2 regions of the Spirosoma lituiforme genome follow, and region 1 is predicted to be linked to the other one. Evidence: riboswitches for the same ligand, from Rfam matches in the RefSeq annotation. Region 1 holds a riboswitch; the other holds the start of a gene.
The links. A riboswitch is a leader RNA that binds a small molecule or an ion and turns the genes downstream of it on or off. The one in region 1 is predicted to bind thiamine pyrophosphate.
Positions count from the first base shown of each region.

Region 2: linked by a shared signal. The riboswitch ahead of thiM (hydroxyethylthiazole kinase) and the one ahead of thiS (sulfur carrier protein ThiS) in region 1 are both predicted to bind thiamine pyrophosphate.

Region 1 covers NZ_BAAHBO010000002.1:492,890-499,084, reverse strand. Annotated here, with positions in the region: gene ACYU87_RS10520 (alkaline phosphatase) at 8-1,879, shown strand; TPP riboswitch at 2,095-2,186, shown strand; gene thiS (sulfur carrier protein ThiS) at 2,317-2,520, shown strand; gene thiC (phosphomethylpyrimidine synthase ThiC) at 2,523-4,400, shown strand; gene ACYU87_RS10505 (thiamine phosphate synthase) at 4,402-5,064, shown strand; gene ACYU87_RS10500 (thiazole synthase) at 5,033-5,809, shown strand; gene thiH (2-iminoacetate synthase ThiH) at 5,809-6,195, shown strand, end outside.
Region 2 covers NZ_BAAHBO010000005.1:397,263-403,457, forward strand. Annotated here, with positions in the region: gene ACYU87_RS19165 (ScyD/ScyE family protein) at 1-609, shown strand, start outside; gene ACYU87_RS19170 (alpha/beta hydrolase family protein) at 728-2,029, opposite strand; TPP riboswitch at 2,140-2,241, shown strand; gene thiM (hydroxyethylthiazole kinase) at 2,287-3,093, shown strand; gene thiE (thiamine phosphate synthase) at 3,090-3,716, shown strand; gene thiD (bifunctional hydroxymethylpyrimidine kinase/phosphomethylpyrimidine kinase) at 3,713-4,519, shown strand; gene tenA (thiaminase II) at 4,538-5,242, shown strand; gene ACYU87_RS19195 (pyridoxamine 5'-phosphate oxidase family protein) at 5,371-5,907, shown strand; gene ACYU87_RS19200 (serine hydrolase domain-containing protein) at 5,988-6,195, opposite strand, start outside.

The sequences.
Region 1 (6,195 bases):
TACGTCAATGCAAAAACAACTACTTTCCGTTCTTACCTTCTGGATTGGCTGGACTACGCTGGTCAGTGCTCAGTCAGGTACAGTTTACTCGCCAGCACAGGCGCACTCGCACAACGATTACGAACAGACTATCCCCTTCTGGCAGGCGTATGACCAGGCGTTTGGCTCCATCGAAGCGGACATATACGCCCGGAATGGACAGCTGTATGTAGCCCACGACTCGGCCAATATTACCGCCGACCGGACGCTTGACGCGTTGTACATTAAACTCATTGTCGAGAAAGTACGCGCCAACAAGGGCAAGATATACGCTGATACCAACTACGGCCTGCAATGGCTCATCGACCTGAAAACCCCGGCCCGCTTATCCTTACCGCTGCTGGTCCGTGCGCTGAGTGCTTACCCGGATATTTTTGGGGCTGGTGGCGTGGTAAAAGTGGTGGTCAGTGGCAACGTACCCGCACCGGACCAATTCAGCCAGTATCCCGACTGGCTTCAGTTCGATGGACGCCCCGAGATGGCTTATACACCCGAGCAGCTTGCGCACGTGGGTCTGATCAGTCAGGCATTTCCGTATTACACCCGCTGGAACGGAAAAGGGTTGATTGTGAAGAAAGAACGGGCCAGGATCCAGGCTATTATTCAGCAGGTTCACCGGCAGGGTAAAAAAATTCGGTTCTGGGCAACTCCGGATAACATTAACACGTGGAAAACGCTTATGAACATGGGAGTCGATTACATCAATACCGATCAGATTGCTGCCCTCGGGCACTTTTTGAAGCAACGCCAGACGGCTGAGTATCAGAATCCCACCCCGTATACGCTGTACCAGCCAACGTACCGGAACAATGATTCCCGCAGCCGGGTTAAAAACGTGATTTTACTGATTGGCGACGGGATGGGCCTCGCCCAGATTTACGCGGGCCTTACCGCAAACCGGGGTGACTTGAACCTGGCCAAACTGCTGAATATCGGGTTTTCCAAAACCAGCGCGGCCGATACTTACATCACGGATTCGGCGGCCGGTGCCACGGCCATGGCGACGGGGCACAAAACGAATAACCGAGCCATTGGGGTCGATTCGACGGGAAAAGCCCTCCCGGCCATTCCGGCGCTGATCAAAAAATGGAACATGGTTAGCGGGGTAATTTCGGCAGGTCCGGTGACCGATGCGACGCCAGCGGCTTTTTTTGCGCATCAGCCCGACCGTATGTTTGAGCGGGAGATTGCGGCTGATTTCCTTCAGGATCCGGTTCAGATTCTGATCGGGGGTGGTTACCGGCACTTCAAGGATCAGAACATCCTGGATACCCTACAGCAGCAAGGATACCAGATCGGTACAACCTTTGACCAACTGGACCGTCTGAAACGCCCGTTTGTGCTACTCGACGATCAATCGGTCGTTGCCGTTAACAAGGGGAGAAAGGACTTTTTACAACGAAGCCTCCAGAAAACACTGCACGAGCTGGCACCGAATAAAGCAGGGTTTTTTATCATGGCAGAAGGCGCTCAGATCGATTACGGTGGACACGCTAATAACATGCGGTATGTGGTGGAAGAAATGCTGGACTTTGACCGCACCATTGGGGATGCGATCCGTTTTGCCGACGCAAACGGCGAAACGCTGGTCATTATCACCGCCGATCACGAAACGGGCGGACTAAGTCTGCTGGATGGCGATCTGAAGCGCGGCTACGTGGATGGGAACTTCAGTACCAACGACCATTCGGGTATTATGGTGCCTGTTTTTGCCTACGGTCCGTACTCGCTGGATTTTCGGGGCGTTTACGAAAACACCGACATTCAGCATAAAATTATGGCCATTCTACAGAAGTACCAGGCTGGTCAGGGCAAGCACGCGAGTGCTGTTATTCACTGATTGTGAAGACTATTGCTCTAGTTTATTTTATCGTTCTTCTAATCTTAAATTGGTTGTGTAATCTGATTGCAGTTGGCACGTGTAGGCTCTTTACTGTGAAAAAGAGAAGCAGAAAGGGACCCGTATGCTTATTGATCCATATATCTAATTCAAAATAATTCAGGCCATCGGCCCGGTTACTAAAAAACGTTTTCTACATTTGCCGTGCTAACAAGCACAAGCTTTAGGGGTGCCCAACCGGGCTGAGAGATCACCCTTTGAACCTGAACAGGATAATACCTGCGGAGGGAAAAGCGAGAATGCAACTTTTTTGTGACAGCGTTTCGTGCGGTTTCTCCGTCCGGCCTGTTGGTTGCCATTCGGTAGTTTCTTTCCCCGTTTTCTTCGTTGGGTTTTCTCCTGTAGCGGGTGTCTGTAGCGCAACTACGCACACGTCTATGACCGTATTCGTCAATAACCAGTCTGTTGACACGCAACCGACGGCTTCGCTCAAAAGCCTGCTCGCCGAATTGGCCCTTGTCGACAAAAAAGGCATTGCTGTTGCCGTCAACAACAGCATCATTCCCCGCACCGACTGGGAACAGGTTGGCCTGTCCGGCAGTGACAAGATCACGATTTTACAAGCTACTCAGGGAGGATGACCATGAACCAGAAAGCCGAGCAATTACCAACCGGGCAAACCATTACGCGGCAGCCGCTAACGGGGTCCCGGAAAATTTACGTACCGGGTCAACTGCACGACATTCGCGTCGCCATGCGCGAGATTACGTTGTCGGATACGATCGCACACGGCGGCAGCCGCCATGATCGAACGCCCAATGCGCCCGTCACAGTTTACGATACCAGCGGGCCCTACACGGACCCTGCCGTCGAAATTGACCTGGAGCAGGGGCTTCCCCGCCTGCGCGAATCGTGGATTCTGGACCGGGGCGATGTCGAACAACAAACGGCGTTTTCGTCCGGTTACGCCAACCAGCGACTAGCTGACCAACGGCTGGATGCGCTGCGGTTTGCGCACATCCGCCATCCGTTGCGGGCCAGGGAAGGCCGTAATGTCACGCAGTTGTACTACGCCCGGCAGGGGATCATTACCCCCGAAATGGAATACATCGCCATTCGGGAAAACCAGCGCATCGACACCCTCAATGATGATTCTGGCCTCTGGCAGCAGCATCCGGGCAATAGCTTCGGGGCTAACACACCGAAAGGATACATCACCCCCGAATTTGTCCGGCAGGAGGTAGCGTCCGGGCGCGCCATCATTCCCGCCAACATCAACCATCCGGAAATCGAGCCGATGATCATTGGCCGTAATTTTCTGGTCAAGATCAACACCAACATCGGCAACTCGGTTGTCTCGTCGAGTATCGAGGAAGAAGTAGAAAAAGCCGTGTGGAGCTGCCGGTGGGGTGGCGATACGCTGATGGATTTATCGACGGGGAAGAATATTCACGAAACCCGCGAATGGATCATCCGCAACTGCCCGGTACCCGTGGGAACGGTGCCCATTTACCAGGCGCTCGAAAAAGTGAACGGCAAAGCCGAAGCGCTGACTTGGGAAATCTTTAAGGACACGCTCATTGAGCAGGCCGAGCAGGGCGTCGATTACTTCACGATTCATGCCGGGGTGTTGCTGCGGTACATTCCGCTAACGGCCCGCCGGGTAACGGGAATCGTGTCGCGGGGGGGGAGTATCATGGCCAAGTGGTGTCTGGCCCACCACAGGGAGAATTTACTGTACACCCATTTCGAGGAAATATGTGCCATCATGAAGGCCTACGACGTGTCGTTTTCGCTGGGTGACGGCCTGCGACCCGGTTCCATTGCCGACGCTAACGATGCTGCGCAGTTTGCCGAACTGGAAACGCTGGGTGAACTCACCAAAATAGCCTGGAAACACGATGTACAGGTTATGATTGAAGGGCCGGGCCACGTGCCGATGCACATGATCAAAGCCAACATGGACAAGCAGCTCCAGCACTGCGACGAGGCCCCGTTTTATACACTTGGGCCGCTGACAATGGACATTGCTCCCGGCTACGATCACATCACATCGGCTATTGGGGCGGCTATGATTGGCTGGTTTGGTACGGCCATGCTGTGCTACGTGACCCCCAAAGAACACCTTGGTCTGCCTAATAAAAAAGATGTGAAAGACGGCGTGATCACGTATAAAATTGCGGCTCACGCGGCCGATCTGGCTAAAGGACACCCCGGTGCGCAATACCGGGATAATGCCCTGAGCAAAGCCCGGTTCGAGTTTCGCTGGGAGGACCAGTTCAATCTGGCCCTTGATCCGGATACGGCGCGGGAATTTCATGACGAAACACTACCCGCCGAGGGGGCTAAAACGGCTCATTTCTGTTCCATGTGCGGTCCCAATTTCTGCTCGATGAAGATTACGCAGGATGTACGCGACTATGCTGCGCAAAACGGGATGGTCGATGAAGACGTTCTTGAGAAAGCCATGCAGGCCAAATCGAAGGAGTTTGCCGAGCAGGGTAGTCAGCTTTATCTATAGAATGAACATCAGTCCCCTACACTACATTGTTACCCAACCCGCGCAGGCCGATACGGCTTGCCGGGCCGGGGCCGACTGGATACAGCTTCGGGTGAAGAACCGGACGTATGCCGATTGGAAAGCGCTTGCGCTGGAAACCCTGGCCGTATGCCGCCAGCATAAGGCCCGCCTGATCATCAATGACAACCCGTACTTGGTAGGCGACATTGGAGCGGACGGTGTACACCTGGGGCAGGAGGATATGCCCGTTGCTAAAGCCCGTACGTTGCTGGGTGCGACATGTCTGATTGGCGGGACCGCCAACACGGTAGAAACCATTCGGGCCCACCACCGCGACGGCGTCGATTATGTTGGGCTGGGACCGTTTCGGTTCACCTCGACCAAGGAAAAATTGAGCCCTGTTCTTGGGCTGGACGGGTACCGGCGTATCCTGATCGCACTGACTGGTCAACACATTTCGCTTCCTGTCATTGCTATTGGCGGAATCACCATCGACGATGTGCCCGCCTTAATGCAGCTTGGCTTTCAGGGAATTGCGGTGTCGTCGGCTATCACGAATGCACCGGACCCTGTTGCGCAAACGCGCCTGTTTTTAATGCATCTGGCTTCTTTAACCGCTGAACTCAACGGGAATGACTACACAACCGCTAACGATTGCCGGTAAAACGTTCGGGTCCAGGCTATTCACGGGCACGGGTAAATTTGGTTCGGCCCGCCTGATGGAAGACGCGTTGCTCGCTTCGGGGACGGAGCTGGTGACGGTGGCCCTTAAACGGATTGATGCCTACAATGATCAGGATGACATGCTGATGCATCTGGCTCATCCACAGATGAGTCTGCTGCCAAATACGTCCGGTGTCCGTACGGCCAAAGAAGCGGTATTTGCGGCTCAGATGGCCCGCGAAGCGCTGGAAACAAACTGGCTGAAACTGGAAATTCACCCGGATCCAAAATATTTATTGCCAGACCCCATCGAAACGTTAAAAGCCGCCGAAGAATTGGTAAATCTTGGCTTTGTGGTGCTGCCGTACATCCATGCCGACCCTGTTTTGTGCAAACGGCTGGAAGAGGTTGGGGTGGCCGCCGTGATGCCGCTGGGCGCTCCCATCGGCACGAATAAAGGCTTACGAACCCTCGATTTTCTGGAGATCATAATTGAGCAGAGCCGGGTTCCGGTAGTGGTCGATGCGGGGCTGGGTGCGCCCTCCCACGCGGCTGCGGCCATGGAACTGGGAGCCGATGCTGTACTGGTTAACACCGCTATTGCGGTCTCCGATAACCCTGTGCAGATGGCGCAGGCGTTTAAACTGGCCGTTGAGGCTGGCCGACTGGCCTACGAAGCCCGGCTGGCCCGCCCGTCTGCGCTGGCTCACGCCAGTAGTCCGCTCACTGCTTTTCTGGATGAATGATGACGAGGAACACCTGGTTTGACACGCACGACTGGAACGCTATCCAGCACGACATTTACGCCACCACCGCCCGGCAGGTTGAGCGGGCACTGGGCAATACCCGGCGCACCCTCGATGACTTCAAGGCCCTGATCTCGCCGGCGGCCCAACCGTATCTGGAGCCAATGGCGCAACTCAGTCACCAGCTCACGCAAAAACGGTTTGGTAAAACGATTCAACTGTACGCGCCCCTGTACCTTTCCAATGAATGCCAGAATATTTGTACTTACTGCGCGTTTAGTCTCGATAATCGCATTAGCCGTAAAACGCTGACCGACAGTGAGATCAGGCAGGAAGCGGGAGCATTGAAGGAATTCGGGTATGACCATGTGCTGCTGGTAACGGGG
Region 2 (6,195 bases), on a different contig from region 1:
GTACCCGAAGATATCCGAAAATTTGTCATCGACCATACGTTTACAAACGATACCGGCGAATCACACATCTACAATTTAACGCTTGGGCCGGACGGTGCGCTGTACATTGCCGATGCTGCCGCGAATGCCATCATTCGACGGTCGAAAACCGGCGAGTTAAGCGTAGTAGCCGAAGTACCGGGTATTGTCAACCCGAATCCAGCGGGCCCTCCTCCTGGTCCCCCCTTTATTCAGTCGGTACCTACGGGGATCACCTACGATGGCCACCAGTTTCTGATCAGTACGCTGCTGGGCTTTCCGTTTCCTGCTGGCAAGGCCATTGTTTATCAGATGGATATGGCTGGAAAACTCAGCGTTTATCAGCAGACGTTCAACAGTTTAGTTGACGTGGAGAACGATGGTAACGGCAAACCGCTGGTACTCGAATTTGCAGCTTTTGGCGCTACAGGTTTCGCCCAGAATACGGGTCGTCTATTGCGGGCCAATGGAACGGACAGCACTATTTTGCTCGACAAACTGAATCTACCAACCGACTTAAAAGTAAGCAACGGTCACACGGCTTACATAACCAGCCTGGGCGACGGTGCCTTGCTAAAAGTCACGTTTTAAGCGAGTCTATATGTAGAAATAAGACCATCGTTTAAACACAGAGACCTGAAGAAGACAGAGGATAAATCAACATTTTATTTCTCTATGTTCTTCGGGCCTCTATGTTCGTCAAAAAAACCTACGGCTTTGCGTGGCGCATTTCCAGCCCGACCGACATTCGGGGTTTGAAACCCGTCCAGGGGCCACCAGCGTCGGTTTCGGGAAGGTTCAGGTACTTCGCATAGTCCATCTTTTTCAGATGCATTCCCAGAAAGGCGGTTACGAAGTGCTGGTTTATGTTATTGATCCGGTGTTCATTCCAGGCGGGTTCAGCATAGTGCATGTACTCATCCGGCGATACGCCGGGCTGTAGCGAAGCCATTGGTGGCGGGTTCGGGGCTACATTGTGTCGGGCATTTACGTAAGTAAGCAGGTAACGATCTGCATTGACAGCGCCATCATAAATGGCTTTTATACCTTTCTCGTAGCCCGACACATCGTCTTTACTACCCGCCACAAACAGCGTAGGCAGGGTTAGTCCCGCCAGTCCGGCAGCATCCCAGACGCCCCGCTCCATGCCCCAGGGCGCAAAGGCAACAACAGCCTTGATACGAGGGTCCAGCGAGGCTTTATACGCGGGTGAGTCCATCGCCCGAACGTCAAGCGCAGTACTACCACCCGAAAGCTGACCAAACATCTTAACCGCCTGCGGGCTGTAACCCGCCCCCACTGCATTGAGCGCCCCATAACCACCCATCGAGTAGCCAACCAGTGCCGTGTTATCGGCGGTCAGCAAACCGGCCAGAAACATATTGCTGGACTTGGCACTTAGCCGGGCCATTTCATTCAACACAAACAGATCATCGAGTGCCCGATTCAGCAACGTACTCGGAAACCCGGCGGCATCACTATAGGTCGATTCGGTATGGTCGATGGCCACAACGACGTACCCCTTCGAGGCCAGATTTTCCGTCAAGTAGGTGAGCAGCAGCCGTGAGCCCAGGTAGCCGTGCGAAACAATGACCAGCGGATAGGCCCCGCCACTAGGATCTGGCTCGGCATCGCGACTGGCCCGTCCTCTAAACGTGAACGGAATAAGCGGACGCTTGGGGTCATTGGAACGGCCCAGCACGGATTCGTACGTAACTATCGCGGGTTTGCTGGCCGCCATACGGGCCGGATACCAGACTTCAACCGTTAGCGGACGGTCGTAGAGCGGATGTTTACCGTCTTTTGTATGAAGCACATCAACCTGGTCTTTATGCATCAGCTTCAGGGTTCTTACCCCGACACCATAGGTTCCGCGAGCCGATAGATCGGGTGAGTTGGGCAACGGGTCACCAGTAACGAATGCATTGTCGGGCGTCTGGGCAATGGTCGGGCAGGCTACTCCCAGCACAAAGAGCAGCAAAAACAGGTAACGAATAGACGCTAATTTCACAGAATACAGGATTAGGAATGTTGCTTGTAAAGCTATCTCAAACTTTCTGAAGTCAATAGATGGTCATGCGTTTTTTACAATTTCGTAATCCATTATCTGCTACCTTTGCCCGACAACTTTAGGGGTGTCGGTTCCTGACTGGACTGACTGAGAGAATACCCTCACTACCTGATGCAGCTTGTACTGCCGTAGGGAAAAGTTAACGAGATGCGCTCCGCTCTCCTAAAGTTGCTGTTCACCGAATCATTGACAGCACTATGACTCGATCTCCTCAATCAATCTGGACCGACGTTGCGCGTATTCGCGCTCAATCGCCACTTATCCACAACATTACCAACTTCGTGGTGATGAACAATACGGCCAATGCACTGCTGGCTCTGGGAGCCTCACCCGCTATGGTTCACGCGCCCGAAGAAGTCGAAGACTTTGTTTCTATTTCGAGTGCGCTGGTCGTTAACATCGGTACGCTCGATGCCAGCTTCGTGGCGGGTATGCGGCTCGCCATGCCCCGGGCTAAAGCCCTGGGTAAACCTGTCGTTTTCGATCCGGTTGGTGTTGGTGCCACCGCCTACCGAAATCGGGTTAGCGAAGAATTGCTGGCCCTGGCCGCACCGGATATTATCCGGGGAAATGCTTCCGAAATTATGGCGCTGGCGGGTCTCAACGCCCAGACCAAGGGGGTAGACAGTTTGTACGGCTCCGAAGCAGCCATCGATGCGGCCCGTCGGCTAAGTTCCGTTTGGGGCAGTGTGGTGGTCATCAGTGGCGCAACCGATTACATTATTCACGGCGATAAAACAGCTATTATAGCCAACGGCCACCCCCTCATGGCCAACGTGACGGGTATGGGTTGTACCGCGACAGCCTTGACGGGCGCTTTTGCCGCGGTCAATACCGATTATTTTTCAGCCGCTACGCATGCGATGGCCGTTATGGGCATCGCGGGTGAGCTGGCAGCCGCCGAAAAGCCCTCGCCGGGGAGCCTGCAAGTTAACTTTCTGGACGCCCTGTATGAGCTGACCGAAACGACTATCAGCGATCGACTTCAACTAACGGAAGCGTGAACAGACTTTATTTAGTAACTGACAGCGCCATTGCGCGGCAGGCTGGTCATACCCTGCCCTTTGTGGTCGAAGAAGCCTGCCGGGCCGGAGTCCGTTGGATACAGTTGCGGGAGAAAGACCTGCCCACGCGCGCTTTTCTGGACATTGCTTTTGCCCTGAAACGCATTACACAGCACTACCAGGCTACCCTGATCATCAATGACCGGGTCGATATAGCCCTCGCTGTCGATGCCGATGGCGTACACGTTGGTCAGGATGACATGCCGTATGAGCGGGTTCGCTCGCTGATCGGCCCGAATAAAATCATTGGCCTGTCGATCAACAACTTAACTGAGTTAGCAGCCGTTCGTGGTGCCGATCTGGATTACCTCGGCGTTGCCACCATATTCCCAACCGGCACCAAACAGGATACGTCGAGCCTGCTTGGTCTACCAGGTTTAGGGTTTATTTGTCAGCAAACCGACCTGCCCACGTTTGCCATTGGTGGCATCAATGCCGACAATATCCGGTCGATCCGGCAAACCGGGGCAACGGGAGCCGCCGTTGTCTCGGCCATTTGTGGTCATCCGTCCCCCTACGAAGCTACCCGCGCACTTATCAAACTGATTGACGAACCTGTATGAAAACATACGCACGCGCCTTAACGATTGCGGGCTCCGATAGTGGCGGGGGAGCCGGTATTCAGGCCGATCTCAAAACGTTTGCCGCACTGGGCTGCTACGGCATGTCGGTTATTACCGCGCTAACGGCCCAGAATACAAAAGCGGTAACGGGTATTATGCCGGTGCCGCCGGCCTTCATCGCGAAGCAGTTAGAAGCGGTGTTAAGTGATATAGGAACCGATGCCGTGAAAATCGGCATGCTGCATTCGGCGGAGGTTATTGAGCAGGTGGCAAAAACCCTAGTCCAGTTTGGGGTTAAAACCATTGTTCTTGACCCGGTTATGGTAGCCAAGAGTGGCGATAAGCTGTTGCAGGACGAAGCCGTCGACGCGCTCAAAACATGCCTGCTTCCCATTGCATCGGTCATTACACCCAATTTGCCCGAAACTAGTGTGTTGCTGGGTCGTTCTGTCGAGACGCTTGCCGACATGCAGCAGGCCGCTATCGATCTGGCCGCTCTCTGTCCGGGCGCAATTCTGGTTAAAGGAGGCCATTTGCCATCAGACGAAAGTACCGACCTCCTGTATCTCTCGGCCAACGATCAGCACTGGTTTCCAACAAGCCGAATCCAGACCGGCAATTCACATGGTACGGGCTGTACGCTTTCGTCGGCCATTGCCGCCGGGTTAGCCAGGGGCCTGTCGGTTGTGGATGCCGTAGCTGCAGCCAAGACTTATCTGACGCAAGCGCTCCGGGCGGGGGCCACGTATGAACTGGGACATGGGCACGGGCCTGTTCACCACTTTTTTGCTGTCTGGCAATAACCTGCCCGTTTCATAAACGTGTATACCCGGAACCGCGGCACTATTTTTCTGAACGCCCAAAAAGACATCAGCATGAAGTTTACGGATCAGCTTTGGCAGCACATCAGCCCCATTTATACCGCCATTTTAGAACACGGCTTTGTTCATGAACTAACGCGAGGTAGCCTTCCGGTAGCTACGTTCCAGTACTATATTCAGCAGGATGCTCTCTACCTGACGGATTTTAGCCGGTCACTCAGCCAACTGGCGGCACGAGCCGATACACCCGACGATATGCTGGCATTCACGCAGTTTGCGCAGAATGCAATTCTGGTGGAGCGGGCCTTGCACGCATCCTACTTTACGCAATACGACATTGAGCCTGCAACGGTTAAAATGCCTGCCTGCTTTGCCTATACGAACTATTTACTGGCAACAACCTCACTCCAGTCGATGGCCGTTGGTGCTGCTGCTGTTTTGCCCTGCTTCTGGATTTATCGGGAAGTAGGCAACCACATTTATAGACAAGCCACGCCAGAGAACCCTTACCGTAGCTGGATCGATACTTACGCAGGTGAAGCCTTCGATCAGTCGGTGTCGCAGATGGTGGCCCTAACGGATCAATACGCTGAGGAGGCTGGTGCCTTTGAGCGGGAAAAGATGCAGGAAGCCTTTCGGATAGCCAGCCAGCTGGAATGGTATTTCTGGAATGACGCCTACACACAAAACCGCTGGCTCGTGTAAAATCAAGTCAGCCCCTAACCGTACCCTCGGGAAATCCAGTATCTGTCATTTATTAAAAGAAGGTTTGCCTAACATTTTGTTAGTAGTGGATTAATGATCTATCAGTTAACTCAGCTTACTCAACCGTCATGGACAGTATCAATCAGCAGCAGCCCGAAAAGAACCACGAAGACCTGGCTGGCAGCGAAGCCGGAAAGAAAATAAAAGAGTTAGTCGACAAGAGCAATACGTGTTATTTCTGCACGAAGATCACAACCGGCGAACCCCTGACAACCAGGCCCATGTCCGTACAGAAGGTCGATGATGCCGGTAATTGCTGGTTTCTGAGCGCCAACGACAGCCACAAAAATGCGGCCATTCAAACCGATAACAAGGTACAATTGCTGTTTCAGGGGTCGGAAAACTCGGACTTTCTAAGCATATACGGGCTGGCTACCATCTCAACGGATAAAGCACTCATCAAGGAGCTTTGGGAGCCGATTCTAAAGACGTGGTTTACCGAAGGCGTTGACGATCCCCGCATCACGGCCATAAAAGTAGAAACGGTGGAAGGCTATTACTGGGACAACAAACATGGCGATGCCGTGGCCTTTGTCAAAATGGCTGCCGGTGCGATCCTGGGCAAAACCTTAGACGACTCAATTGAAGGTAAGTTGACGGTATAATCTGTCGATTCAGCCGTAAAACAAGGTAGCCAGATACTGGATCTGGCTACCTTGCTTTGTTAAAAGACAAACGATTCCGTTCAACGGCCGAGCAATGCATCGATCGTTTTTAAAATTGCTGGCATTTTTTCATAGGCATTGTTACACAGCACGATAACGGTTTTATCCGCGTCGATGTATCGGGTGATCTGGGTTTTGTAGCCCGGATTGTCGCCATCATGCCACACTAGTTTGCCGAGCTTATTGCTGTTGCTCAATTCCCACCCAAAGCCATACGACGTTAGTGAT